One region of the Nonomuraea sp. NPDC048826 genome, then DNA from elsewhere that is predicted to be linked to it. Evidence: riboswitches for the same ligand, from Rfam matches in the RefSeq annotation. Region 1 holds a riboswitch; the other holds the start of a gene.
What was found. A riboswitch is a leader RNA that binds a small molecule or an ion and turns the genes downstream of it on or off. The one in region 1 is predicted to bind S-adenosylmethionine.
Positions count from the first base shown of each region.

Region 2: it holds a riboswitch for S-adenosylmethionine, as region 1 does, so the genes downstream of both, ACGFI7_RS24365 (aminotransferase class V-fold PLP-dependent enzyme) here and thrC (threonine synthase) in region 1, are expected to answer to the same signal.

Region 1 covers NZ_JBICUQ010000013.1:157,169-164,220, forward strand. The annotation lists gene ACGFI7_RS38770 (HelD family protein) at 1-365, shown strand, start outside; gene ACGFI7_RS38775 (YbhB/YbcL family Raf kinase inhibitor-like protein) at 450-980, shown strand; gene ACGFI7_RS38780 (GNAT family N-acetyltransferase) at 1,140-1,565, shown strand; gene groL (chaperonin GroEL) at 1,761-3,389, opposite strand; gene ACGFI7_RS38790 (cold-shock protein) at 3,728-3,928, opposite strand; gene ACGFI7_RS38795 (MoaD/ThiS family protein) at 4,181-4,456, opposite strand; gene thrC (threonine synthase) at 4,482-5,714, opposite strand; SAM riboswitch class I at 5,728-5,869, opposite strand; gene ACGFI7_RS38805 (RNA polymerase sigma factor) at 5,955-6,509, opposite strand; gene ACGFI7_RS38810 (trehalose-6-phosphate synthase) at 6,541-7,052, shown strand, end outside.
Region 2 covers NZ_JBICUQ010000006.1:553,613-560,664, forward strand. The annotation lists gene ACGFI7_RS24335 (L-aspartate oxidase) at 1-158, opposite strand, end outside; gene panC (pantoate--beta-alanine ligase) at 234-1,067, opposite strand; gene ACGFI7_RS24345 (Rossmann-like and DUF2520 domain-containing protein) at 1,110-2,000, opposite strand; gene ACGFI7_RS24350 (SAM-dependent methyltransferase) at 2,328-3,290, shown strand; gene ACGFI7_RS24355 (cytochrome P450) at 3,394-4,584, opposite strand; gene ACGFI7_RS24360 (TerC family protein) at 4,584-5,327, opposite strand; SAM riboswitch class IV at 5,431-5,546, shown strand; gene ACGFI7_RS24365 (aminotransferase class V-fold PLP-dependent enzyme) at 5,592-6,884, shown strand; gene ACGFI7_RS24370 (DoxX family protein) at 6,996-7,052, opposite strand, start outside.

The DNA of each region.
Region 1 (7,052 bases):
GCGCCGGGTCCCTGTCGATCCGGCCGGCCGGCGACCTGCGCGAGGCGGTCCTGGAGACGCTGTCCCGCGAGGGCTCCATCGGCGTCATCGTCCCCGACGCCGCGGTCGCCGCGGTCTCCGAGACGCTGTCCGGCGTCGCGCACGCCGTCCTCGACCCCGACTCCGTCCAGGAGCACCGCCTCCTGGTGGTGCCCGCGACGCTGGCCAAGGGCCTGGAGTACGACCACGTCATCGTGGTGGAGCCGGCCGACATCGTCGAGGCCGAACCGCGCGGCCTGGCCCGCCTGTACGTGGTGCTCACCCGCGCCGTCACCTCGCTGACGGTCCTGCACCACAAGCCCCTCCCGGCGCAGCTCGCCGGCTGATCCCGAGGGGGTCGCCGGGCCGGTGGCGGGGTAGAGGATCACTCTTAGGATGACGTCAAGGAGCTATCCCTCAAGGAGGATGCCGTGCCAGCACCGTTGCCACACGAACACCTGCCGTCGGTCCCCTCGCTCACCGTCCACAGCGACGACATGACGGACGGGGAGCGGCTGAGCGATCTCCACGTCTTCAACGACTGGGGCATGACGGGCCAGAACCTCTCGCCCAGCCTCAGCTGGTCGGGCGCGCCGGAGGAGACGCGGAGCTACGCGGTGACCTGCTTCGACCCCGACGCGCCCACGGGCAGCGGCTTCTGGCACTGGGTGCTGTTCGACATCCCGGCGTCGGTCACCGAGCTGCCCACCGGCGCCGGCACCTCGCCCGAGTTCAAGGGGCTGCCGCAGGGCGCCAAGCACGCCCGCAACGACTACGGCACCAAGGACTACGGCGGTTCGGCTCCCCCGCCCGGCGACCCGCACCGCTACGTGTTCACCGTGCACGCGCTCGGCGTCGACACGCTCGGCGTCGACACGGACGCCAGCCCGGCCGTGGTGGGCTTCAACATCACCGCCAACACCCTGGCCCGCGGCCACATCATCCCCCATTTCGGAGTCTGACCCACGCGCCCCCGGGGGCCTGACCCACCCGCCCCCACCTCGGAGGGCCTGACCCACGCCCGCGCCGCCTCCCCTGGGAGATGGCGACCGCGGGCCTGAACTCGCGACCGCACCGCCTCCCCCGGGGGGCGGTGTCGTGGTTTTGGTAGGTTCCGGGCCATGGGTGACCTTGTGATCCGGGCGGGCATGCAGGCGGACGTCGGGGCGGTCCTGGAGTTCTGGCTGCACGCCGCCGAAGGCACCGACCGTCAGGACTCGGCGGGCAAGGTTCATGCGCTGCTCGACCGCGACCCGGAGGCGCTGCTCCTGGCCGAGCTGGACGGCGAGCTCGTGGGCACGCTGATCGCGGGCTGGGACGGGTGGCGCGCCCACCTCTACCGCCTGGCCGTCCATCCGGGCCACCGCCGCAAGGGCGTCGCGACCGCCCTGCTGGCTGCCGCCGAGGAGCGTTTCGCGAAGTTCGGCGCGTTCCGCATCGACGCGATGGTCCTGGATGACAACACGCTCGCGCACCCCGCCTGGGCCGCCGCCGGTTACGCGCCGCAGCCGCAGTGGGCGCGTTGGGTCAAGCCGCTTTCCGGCTGAACGCTGTCGCTCGGTTAAAGGAGCCGGGAGACGTTTTCCGTACGTTCAAGTATATCGGAACGTTATCGGCCATCTACAGATAGTGGCAGTCCGGCAAAAGTCATCCGTAAAGAGGGCGGGCGCAAAAGCGAAGCGGCCCGAACCGGAAACACCGGCGCGGACCGCTCTCGCGAACCTCGTATCGAGAACTCTCGATCAGAAGTCCATGTCACCGCCGCCGGGCATGCCCGCGGGGGCGGCCGGAGCCTTCTCGGGCTTCTCGGCGATGACGGCCTCGGTCGTCAGGAACAGCGCGGCGATCGAAGCGGCGTTCTGCAGCGCCGAGCGCGTCACCTTGGCCGGGTCGATGATGCCCGCCTCGAACATGTTGACGTAGTCGCCGCTGGCCGCGTTGAGACCCTCACCCGGGGTGAGGTTGCGGACGCGCTCGACCACGACGCCACCCTCGAGACCGGCGTTGACCGCGATCTGCTTGAGCGGCTCCTCCAGCGCCTTGCGCACGATGGCCGCACCCGTGGCCTCGTCGCCCGGCAGCTCGAGCTTGTCGAACGCCTTGGCGCCGGCCTGCAGCAGGGCCACGCCACCGCCGGGCACGATGCCCTCCTCGACGGCCGCCTTGGCGTTGCGCACGGCGTCCTCGATGCGGTGCTTGCGCTCCTTGAGCTCGACCTCGGTGGCGGCGCCGGCCTTGATGACGGCCACACCGCCGGCCAGCTTGGCCAGGCGCTCCTGGAGCTTCTCGCGGTCGTAGTCGGAGTCGGTGCGGTCGATCTCGGCGCGGATCTCGTTGACCCGGCCGGCGATCGAGTCGGCGTCACCGGCGCCGTCGACGATCGTGGTCTCGTCCTTGGTCACCACGACCTTGCGGGCGCGGCCCAGCAGGTCGAGGGTGGCGTTCTCCAGCTTGAGACCGACCTCCTCGGCGACGACCTGGCCGCCGGTGAGGATGGCGATGTCGGCCAGCATGGCCTTGCGGCGGTCGCCGAAGCCCGGGGCCTTGACGGCCACGGAACGGAACAGGCCGCGGATCTTGTTGACCACCAGCGTGGCCAGGGCCTCGCCCTCGATGTCCTCGGCGATGATGAGGAGCGGCTTGCCGGACTGCACGACCTTGTCGAGCAGCGGCAGCAGGTCCTTGTTGGCCGAGATCTTCGAGTTGACGATCAGAATGTACGGGTCCTCGAGCACGGCCTCCATGCGGTCGGAGTCCGTGACGAAGTACATCGACGTCATGCCCTTGTCGAAGCGCATGCCCTCGGTGAGCTCGAGCTCCAGGCCGAAGGTGTTGCTCTCCTCGACGGTGATGACGCCTTCCTTGCCGACCTTGTCCATCGCCTCGGCGATGAGCGAGCCGATCTCGGGGTCGGCGGCGGAGATGGAGGCGGTGGAGGCGATCTGCTCCTTGGTCTCCACATCCTTGGCCAGCTTGGAGAGCTCCTCGCTGACCCGCTCCACGGCGGCCTCGATGCCCTTCTTCAGGGCCATCGGGTTGGCGCCCGCGGCGACGTTGCGCAGGCCCTCACGGACCAGCGCCTGGGCGAGCACGGTAGCGGTGGTGGTGCCGTCGCCCGCGACGTCGTCGGTCTTCTTGGCGACTTCCTTGACCAGCTCGGCGCCGATCTTCTCCCACGGGTCCTCGAGCTCGATCTCCTTGGCGATCGAGACACCGTCGTTGGTGATCGTGGGGGCGCCCCACTTCTTCTCCAGCACGACGTTGCGGCCCTTCGGGCCCAGCGTGACCTTCACCGCGTCGGCGAGCTGGTTCATCCCGCGCTCGAGACCGCGCCGGGCGTCCTCGTCAAACGCGATCATCTTGGCTGCCATTAGGCGAGACCTCCCAGATAACGGGTGTCCTGGTGAGATCGAGCCGACGCCCGCGACGGCATGTGGGCCCGCATCTCCGTTCGGCAGGCCCCATCGTCTCGATCCCCGTTGGCACTCATCAACATAGAGTGCCAACGAACTGTTTAGCACTCTACCCTGCCGAGTGCAAGCCGACTCGGCTCTGGCCAGGTCAACCCCCGCGCCCGCGAGGAGCCGCAAAGAGTCCGGAGGGAGTCCGTACGGCGGGCCCCGGGCGGCCCGCCGTAACTTCGATGGTGAGGTGGCAGATCACACGCACTGCGCTGGCGTGGGGGCTGCCGGTGCGTACCAGCTACTCGTCAGACCGCACGGACGGACTCCGCCTGCGGCCCCTTCTGGCCCTGCGTGATCTCGAACTCGACCCGTTGGCCCTGCTCGAGAGAGCGATAGCCGTCCATCATGATTGCCGAGTAATGGACGAATACATCCTTACCACCGTCTACCGCGATGAAGCCGTAGCCCTTGTCCGCGTTGAACCACTTGACGGTGCCCTGCGCCACTTCCGACTCCTCTTACTGGGCTCAGAGATCTCGCCCATTCCTCCGCGAGACCCACAATCGCCAAGACTTATGGGGATATCGTCTGACGATCGCACTCGACCATACCTGTGGCAGAGCGTTTGGCAACAGAGTCAATCCGCAAAAGACCTATTTCACCCTAGGCTGAGTAGTTCAAGGTTGAATTTCCTGGCAAAAGCAGAAGGCGCCCCATGGGGGCGCCTTCCAGACGGATGCTCGGGCCGGACGGAGGACTCAGCCGCCCGCGACAGCCGGGATGATGGAGATCTGTGCGCCCTCCGGGGCGGGAGTGTCAAGACCCTGGGCGAATCGGACGTCCTCTTCCCCCACATAGACGTTAACAAAACGCCGAATCTTGCCCGATTCATCCAGAATGCGGGCGCCGATGCCCGGATAGTCGGAGTCGAGCTTGGCCAGGACGTCACGGAGAGTCGCGCCTTCCCCACTCACTTCCGCGTTGCCCCCGGTGTACGTGCGCAGAATGGTGGGAATCCGCACAGAAACGCTCATGATATAACCTCGCCTTTCCTGATTGTCAGACAGTCGCGCGGAACGCGTCGAGGGAGGGCCGGATCACGGCCGTGGGCTGCGCGTCGTCCGCCACGGCGTCGAGCGTCTTGAGCCCGTCGCCGGTGTTGAGCACCACGGTTTCGGCCTCCGGGTCGAGCTGCCCGGTCTCGACGAGCTTCTTCAGCACGCCCACCGTGACGCCGCCCGCCGTCTCGGCGAAGATGCCCTCGGTGGAGGCCAGCAGCTTGATGGCCGCCACGATCTCGGCGTCCGTCACGTCCTCGACGGCGCCGCCGGTGCGCCGGGCGATGTCGAGCACGTACGGGCCGTCGGCCGGGTTGCCGATGGCCAGCGACTTGGCGATGGTGTCGGGCTTGACCGGCTGGACCACGTCATGGCCGCCCTTGTAGGCGGCCGACACCGGCGAGCAGCCGAACGCCTGCGCGCCGAAGACCTTGTAGGGCCGGTCCTCGACCAGCCCGAGCCGGATCAGCTCCTTGAACCCCTTGTCGATCTTGGTGAGCTGGGAGCCGGACGCGATCGGGATGATGATCTGCTCCGGCACCCGCCAGCCGAGCTGCTCGGCGATCTCGTACGCGAGGGTCTTGGAGCCCTCGGCGTAGTAGGGCCGCAGGTTGACGTTGACGAACCCCCACTTGTCGCCCAGCGGGTCGCCGATCAGCTCCGAGCAGAACCGGTTGACCTCGTCGTAGGTGCCCTCGATGCCGATGAGCTTGCCGCCGAACACCCGGGCCATGGCGATCTTGGCCTGCTCCAGCCCGGCGGGGATGAACACGCAGGCGTCGAGGCCGGCCCTGGCGGCGGCGGCCGTCACCGCCCCGGCCAGGTTGCCGGTCGAGGAGCAGGAAAGCGTGTGGAAGCCGAAGTTGCGGGCCGCCTCGACGGCGATGGCAACCACCCGGTCCTTGAAGGAGTGGGTGGGATTGCCCGAGTCGTCCTTCACGTACAGGGACTTGATGCCGAGTGCCCGCCCCAGGTTGCCCGCCTTGACCAGCGGCGTCCAGCCGGGGTTCATGTTGGGCTTGGTCGCGACGTCGGCCGGCACCGGCAGCAGGGAACGGTAGCGCCAGATGTTGGCCGGGCCCGACTCGATGTCGGACCGCTTGACGTCGCCGAAGTCGTAGGCCGCTTCCAGCGGCCCGAAACACTCGACACAGGCGAAGTTGGGACCGAGCGGGTAGCGGGCGCCGCACTCGCGGCAGGAGAGAGCGGTTGCAGGACCAAAGTCGAGCGACATGAAGCGAGGCCTTCCCTCATCTTCGCCCGCGGCCACCTTGACCGCGGACCGGAATTGGCACCCTGTCCCGGTCGGCCTCGCCAGGTCGCGAGTCACAAGCCGGGAGGGTTGCCGGGGCTTCGCAGGGCCGGTCCCTCCACCCCTCTGGATGAGCAATGTTCAGTTGTTGCTGCTGACTCGGACTCTACCCGCTCAACCACGTGCCCAGGACAGGCGTCTCAAACTCCGAGATGAACGGTCTCATCGGTAATCGTCGCCCAGCACCCCCTGGACATACTTGCGTGCCTGGTGGATGCGGGACTTGGCGGTGCCGAGCGGGATGTTGAGCTGCTCGGCCACCTCGCTGTAGTCGAGCTGCACGATGTCGCGCAGCACCAGCGCCTGGGCCAGGTCGGGCTTGTCGGCCTCCAGCGCCTCCATGGCGTCGAGCAGGTCGAGCCGCGAGCCCGCGATCACGCTGACCCGCCGCACGTCGGGCTTCTGGGTCAGCAATTCGTCGGAGCTCTGCTCCGCCGCCCTGCGCTTCAGCGAGCGGTAGGTCGTACGGGCGCAGTTGGCGGTCACGATGTGGAGCCAGGTGCTGAACCTCGCCCGTCCCTCGAACCGCCCGATGTTGCGCGCCACCGCGAGCAGGGTGTCCTGCGCCGCCTCCTCGGCGTCATGGTGGTACGGCAGGATACGGGCGCAGTGCCGCAGCACGTCGGGCTCGATCCGCCGCAGGAGCTCGCCGAGAGCGCGATGGTCGCCGCCGGCGGCGGCACGGGCGAGTTCCTCGGTGTGCTCATCTAGCGCCATAGCTGGGATCCTATGATCGGAGGGAGGGGAAATGAACAGCGTCCTGCTCGCCTCGAACAGAGGCCCGGTGTCGTTCACCGTCTCCGACGACGGCGTCCTCACCATGAAACGCGGCGGCGGCGGGCTCGTCTCCGGCCTGTCCGGAGTGGCGAAGGACCGCGGCGTGCTGTGGGTGTGCGCCGCCCTGTCCGACGGCGACCGCAGTGCCGTCCGCCAGGCCCCCGGCGGCCGGCTCGACCACGCCGGCTACGAGACGGGGGCGCTGCGCATGCTCGACATCGCGCCCTCCACCTTCCACCGGGCCTACAACTCCGTGGCCAACTCCACGCTCTGGTTCGTCAACCACCTGCTCTACGACATCCCGAACGCGCCCCACTTCGGCACCAGGTTCCAGCGCGACTGGGAGTCCTACCGCGACTACAACGGGTCGTTCGCGCTCGCGCTGGCCGAGGAGGCCGGCCACGGCGCCCGGGTCCTGGTGCAGGACTACCACCTGACGCTGACCCCGGCCATGCTCCGCGCCGAGCGGCCCGACCTGCGCAT
Region 2 (7,052 bases), on a different contig from region 1:
TTGGTGACGACGAGGACCCGGTCGCCCGGGGCCAGCTCGGCATGGCGCAGCGCCACCGTGAGCCCGGCGATCCCGGACCCGACGACGACCACGTCGGCCTCGGCGGTCCAGCCAGGATCGGGCGCCGCCAGCCGCAGGGGGATAGCCGGTGCACTCATGGGCCCTCCTCGATCGGGCGATTTCGTCACTATGACGATAACGCCTCGCCGAGAATGCCCGAGCCCCGGGGGCCGCTACCGGCCCAGCCGCACCACCACGTTGTCGATCAGCCGGGTCGCCCCGACCCGGGCGGCCACCGCCAGAACCGCTTCTCCCTCGTACGTGTCGGGGATCTCCGCGAACGTGGCCGGGTCCACCAGCACCAGGTAGTCGACCCGCAAGGCCGGCGGAGCCTCGGCCAGCGCCTTGGCGGCCGCGGCCCGGATCGCGGCCGGGGTCGGCTCGTCCGCGCCCGCGCGCAGGGCGCGGGACAGCGACAGCGCCACCTCGCGCTCGTCCGCCGACAGGTAGCGGTTGCGGCTGGACAGGGCCAGCCCGTCGGGCTCCCGTACGGTCGGCGCGCCGACGATCTCGACCGGCACGTCCAGGTCGGCGACCATGCGGCGGATCATGGACAGCTGCTGGGCGTCCTTCTGCCCGAACACCGCCACGTCCGGCCGCACCAGGTTGAACAGCTTGAGCACCACGGTCAGCATGCCGTCGAAGTGGCCCGGACGGGAGGCGCCCTCGACGATCCGCCCCATCTCGCCCGCGCACACGCTCACCTGACGGTCAGGGAGGTACATGTCACCGGCGTCCGGGGCGAACACCACGTCGACCCCCTCCTCCCGGCACGCCCGCAGATCGGCGTCGAAGGTGCGCGGGTAGCGCGAGTAGTCTTCGCCGGGGCCGAACTGCAGCGGGTTGACGAACACGCTCACCACGACCTCGTCGGCGCGCTCACGGGCCAGCCTGATGAGCGAGCGGTGCCCTTCGTGCAGGGCGCCCATGGTGGGGACGAGGGCCACGGTCCCGCCTGCGCGGGCCTTGATCAGATCAGTGCGGTTCCTGGCGACGATCGGGTCCATGCGCTGCCTCCGGAGACGATCCATGCCCGTCGCGGGTCACGGTCACGTCCATATGTTGCCACCCAGCGCGTCGAGCAACCGCTCGGCCTCCTCCGGCTTCAGCAGACCCGCGGCGAGCGCCCGGTCGGCCGTGAGCCGGGCCAGGGCGACGTAGGCGTCGGCCGCTTCCGGGGCGGCCAGGATGAGCGCGTCGACGTGCTTGCGCACGGTGCCGGCGTCGCCGCGGACCACGGGCCCGGTGAGCGCGCTGCGGCCGAGCCTGAGCACGTTGTCGAGGGCCGCGCCGAGCAGCGGCCCGAGCATCCGCCCGGGGTGCTCGACGCCGATGTGGGTGAGCAGGTCCTCCGACTCGGCGATCAGCGTCACCATGTGGTTGGCCGCGTTGGCCAGGGCCGCGTGGTAGAGCGGGCGGTCGGCGTCGGCGATCCACACCGGCTCGCCGCCCATCTCGATGACGAGGGCCTCGGCGATCGGCCGCAGCGGCTCCGGCGCGGTGACGCCGAACGAGCAGCCGGTGATCCGGTTGAGGTCGTCGTCGCGGCCGGTGAAGGTCATGACGGGGTGCAGCGCCAGCGGCAGGGCGCCCGCGCGGGCCGCCGGTTCGAGCACGGACAGGCCGTACGCGCCGCTGCAGTGGACGAGGATCTTGCCGTGCAGGTCGGCGCCGGTGGCGGCGAGTCCGCCCACGAGATCGGGCAGCGCGTCGTCGGGCACGGTGAGCAGGATCAGCTGGGCCGCCGCCACGACCTCGTCGGGCCGTACCGGCTCCACCCCGAGCCGGGCCGCGGCCCAGCGCTGGGAGGCGTCGGAGACGCCGCTGGCGGCGACGACGCGATGGCCGGCCTGCGCCAGCGCGGCGCCGAGCGCGGAGCCGACCTTGCCCGCTCCGAGCACACCGACGCCCAGGCGTGCCGGGCGATCAGCAGCCTCCATGACGTCACACCCCCGTCGACCTGATGGCACTGGCGACCAGCGTAACCGGCGGCTTGCCGAAGGGATGTGACCGGGGTTTTGCCACCCGTGGCGTTACCGACAAACCAGACAAGGGCAGCTAAATGGTGCACCCCCTGTCGGATGAGATGAGGAGAGGGGTTCACCGCTAGGAGCGGGCGCCGGTCCCCACGCGGGACCCGACGCCCGCACTGTGCCGGGGCCTCTTGGGCGGTGCGCATGGCCGCCTCCGCCGACTGGCGGCCATGGCGGGAGTCCGGGCCGGTCGAACGGCCCGGGCCTCCGCGCCAATCATGAGATAGTCCAACCATGTGGCTCACCTGGCGCGCCGCCATCCAGCGCGCGCTGTACGGCGAGGGGGGCTTCTACCTCCGCGAGCGCCCCTCCGGTCACTTCCGCACGTCCGTCTGCGCGTCACCGGCGTTCGCCGAGGCCGTGCTGACCCTGCTGCGCGAGGTCGACACCGAGCTGGGCGGCCCGCCCGCCCTCGACCTGGTGGACGTCGGCGCGGGCGAGGGGCTGCTGGTCGGCCACGTGTTCGGCATGGCCGGCCGCGAACTGCGGGCCAGGCTCCGGGTCACGGCCGTCGACCTGTCCCCCCGCCCGGACGACCTGCCCGGGGAGATCGCGTGGTCCGCCCGGATCCCGTCCGGCATCCGCGGCCTGGTCGTCGCGAACGAGTGGCTCGACAACATCCCCGTGGACGTCGCCGAGCAGACGGCCGAGGGGCCCCGGCTGGTCATGGTCGACACCGAGACGGGCGAGGAACGGCTGGGCGGCGAGCCGGCGGAGGCCGACCGCGAGTGGCTGAAACGGTGGTGGCCGCTGTCGTGCGTGGGCACCCGGGCCGAGATCGGCCGCACCCGCGACGCGGCCTGGGCGGCGGTGCTGAACCGGCTCGACCAGGGGCGGGCCGTCGCCGTGGATTATGCACACCCTGTGGATAACCGGCCGCGTTGCGGGACGCTCACCGGATATCGCGACGGCGCGGTCGTTTCCCCCATACCCGACGGGACCTGCGACATCACCGCACATGTCGCGCTCGACGCATGCGCGGAGGCCGGACGGCAGGCGGGCGCGATATCCACAACCTTGTCCACACAGCGCGCCGCGCTGCGCGAGCTGGGGATCACCGGCGCCCGGCCCGCGCTCGACCTGGCCCGCACCGACCCGCGGGCTTATCTGAGGGCGCTGGCCCGCGCCTCGGAGGAGGGCGAACTGATCGATCCGGCGGGGCTGGGCGGGTTCGGCTGGCTCAGCCAGAGCCGATGAATCGGCCTCGGCCGGAGCCCTTGAGTCTGCCCCAGCCTGACCCGGTGAGCCGGCCTCGGCCGGGCCCGGTGAGCCTGCTCCGGCCGGGCCCGGTGAGCCGGTCTCAGCCGGTGCGCAGTTCCAGTCCCCGCAGCCCGCGGATGACGTAGCCGGGCTTCCACTCCGGCTCCCTGACGAGCTCCAGCTCCGGCGCCCGGGCGAGCAGCGCGCCGAACGACTCCACCATCTCGATCCGGGCCAGCGGCGCGCCCAGGCAGTAGTGGATGCCCAGCCCGAACGAGATGTGCGGGTTGTCCACCCGGCCCGCGTCGAACCGGTCGGGGTCCTCGAACACCTCGGGGTCGCGGTTGGCCGAGCCGAACAGCAGCGCCACCTCGGCCCCGCGCGGGATCCGCACCCCGCCGACCTCGATGTCCTCCAGCACCCAGCGCTCGAACATCTGCGCCGGCGTGTCCCAGCGCAGCACCTCCTCGATCGCGGTGGGCAGCAGCGAGCGGTCGGCGCGCAGCCGGGCCAGTTCGCCCGGGTTCCTGAACAGGGCCCACCAGCCGTTGCCGGTGGCGTTCACGGTGGCCTCGTGACCGGCGTTGAGCAGCAGCACGCAGGTGCCGATCAGCTCGTCCTCGGTCAGCTCGGGGATCTGCGCCAGCAGGCTGATCAGGTCGTCGCCCGGCCGTCCGGAGCGCTCGCGGGCCAGCGTCCTGAGGTACTCGGCGAACTCCTCCGCCGCCCTGACGGCCGTGTGCTGCATCTCCTCGGTCGGGTTCAGCTCGTACATCAGGCAGATGTCGGACGACCAGGGGCGCAGCAGGTGACGGTCGGCCTCGGGGATGCCCAGCATCTCCGCGATCACCGTCACCGGCAGCGGCTCGGCGACGTCGGCGATCAGGTCGCCGCCGCCCTTCTCCACGTACGTGTCCACGAGCCCTTCGGCGACGGCCCGCACGCGCGGCCGCAGCGACTCGACCATGCGCGGGGTGAACGCCTTGGACACCAGGCGGCGCAGCCGGGTGTGCACCGGCGGCTCGACGTCGAGCATGCCGGCTCGGACCACGCGCCAGAACGGCTCCTGGAACTCGGGCTCCGGCGGCCTGCCGAACTCCTCGTGCGTGGCCACGTGCAGGTAGGAGCGGCCGAGCCTGCGGTCGCGCAGCAGCTCGTCGACGTCGGCGTGGCGGGCGATCAGCCACTGGTCGGTGGGCTCGAAGTAGCTGACGGGAGCCTCGCGCCGCAGCTCGGCGTAGGCGTCGTAGGGATGAGCTACGAAATCCGGATTCCAGGGATCAAAGCGCACTATTTCATAGTAGGAGGTGCCTCTACCTGCCGGTTCCTCCTGCTCCGGACCCGGATGTTGAGCAGTTCGACGACGACCGAGAACGCCATCGCGAAGTAGATGTACCCCTTCGGGATGTGCTGGTCCAGCCCCTCGGCGATGAGCACCACCCCGATCAGCACCAGGAACGCCAGCGCCAGCATCTTGATGCTCGGATGCGTGTCGACGAACCGGCTGATCGGCCCGGAGGCGAACAGCATCACCACCACGGCCACCACCACCGCCGCCACCATGACGCCGAGCTCGTCCACCATGCCCACCGCGGTGATCACCGAGTCGAGCGAGAACACGATGTCCAGCAGCATGATCTGCACGATCACCGAGGCGAACGACGCCGCCGCGACCCGCTTGCCGTCCTTCTCGTCGGCCACGTCCATGCTGTGGCCGATCTCGGTCACGCTCTTGGCCAGCAGGAACAGCCCGCCCAGCAGCAGGATCAGATCCCGTCCCGAGATCTCGTGCCCGAGCACCTCGAACAGCGGCGCCGTCAGTTGCACCACCCACGACAGCGCCAGCAGCAGGAGCAGCCGGGTGACCAGCGCCGCGCCCAGGCCCAGCACCCGCGCCCGGTCACGCTGCTCGGGCGGCAGCTTCCCGGCCAGGATGGAGATGAAGATGATGTTGTCGATGCCCAGGACGATCTCCAGGGTCACCAGGGTCAGGAACCCTATCCAGATCGCCGGGTCGGCCACCCAGTCAAGCATCGCCGCCTACTTTCGTGGTCGGGGGGACGTACCACGGGCCAACGAGCGACCACCCGGAGAAGTTCGCGATCCGGAGGATTCATCAGTTATAGTCCGGGACGTAGGTCATGAGTGCCAGCGCCAAGCCCCGGCTCGCTGGCCGGCAACCCTCGCGTCCGCGGCGGGGTGCCCCGGGTGAAGACCTGGTCCGCCACGCAGGGTGGCGGGCAAGCGCGGGCTCCGTGGGCTGCTTCCAGGGGTCCGGTGACCCCTGAGGAGGCTGCCATGTCCACATTGACGATCTTCGACGCCGCCCGTACCGCTCCCGAGGAGCGCCCCGAACCCCGAGCGGCGGCCCGCGAGATCCCCGCCGTGCTCGGCGCCGACCTGCGGGTCCCGGTCAAGGGCGGCAGGCTCGTCGGGTACGCCAACCTCGACTACGCCGCCAGCGCCCCCTGTCTGGAGCCGGTCAGCGCCGCCGTCGCCGCCGCGCTCCCGGCCTACTCCAGCGTGCACCGCGGCGCGGGGTACGCCTCCCAGCTCACCACCGCCCGCTACGAGCAGGCCCGCCACACCGTACGGGCGTTCGTCGGCGCCCGCCCCGACGACGCGGTGGTCTTCACCCGCAACACCACCGACGCCACCAACCTGCTCGCCGGCTGCCTGCCCGAGGGCGCCACCGTGGTCGTCTTCGACACCGAGCACCACGCCTCGCTGCTGCCGTGGCGGCAGGTGGTCAAGCTGGCGCCGCCCGCCTTCCCCGGGGAGGCCGTCCGCGCCGCCGACGAGGCGCTGGCCGAGATCGACGGGCCCAAGCTGCTGGTCGTCACCGCCGCCTCGAACGTCACCGGCGAGCTGTGGCCCATCGCCGCCCTGGCCCACATCGCGCACCGGCACGGCGCCCGCATCCTGGTCGACGCCGCCCAGCTCGTCCCCCATCGGCCGCTCAACCTGACCGCCCTCGACCTCGACTACGTCGCCTTCTCCGGGCACAAGCTGTACGCGCCGTTCGGGGCCGGGGTGCTGATCGGCCGGGGCGACTGGCTCGCCGCCGGCGACCCGTACCTGAAGGGCGGCGGCGCGGTCCGCACGGTCGGCGAGGACGGCGTCGACTGGCACGACGACCCGGAGCCCCGGCACGAGGCCGGCACCCCCAACGTGCTCGGCGCCATCGCGCTGGCCGCCGCCTGCGACGCGCTCACCGCCACCGGCTGGACCGCGCTCGCCCGCGAGGAGGAGCGGCTGGTCGCGCGGCTGCGGGCCGGGCTCGCCGGCATCGAGGGCGTACGGGAGCTGTCGCTGTGGGGGCCGGGCCATCCGCGCGTCGGCATCGTGTCGTTCACCGTGGACGGCCACCCGGCCCGCGAGGTAGCCGAGACGCTCTCCGCCGAGCATGGCATCGGGGTGCGCGACGGCAAGTTCTGTGCGCACCCGTTCGTCCGCCACCTGCTCGGCGCCCAGGAAGGCGGGTGCGCCGACGGGACCGCCTCGGCCGTGCGCGCCTCCATCGGCATCGGCACGACCGACGAGCACGTCGACCGCCTGATCACCGCCCTGCGCGAGCTGGCGGGCCACTGAGCGGGCCACTGAGCGGGCCACTGAGCGGGCGACTGGGCGGGCGACTGAGCCGGCGACCGGGCTGAGCGGCCGGGCTGAGCGGCCGGGCGGGCGGCTGGGTGGGCGCGGCTGCTACCGGTTGTGCGGGTTCGGCCGGGTCGGTTCGTCGGAGAGCAGCCGGTCCACGTC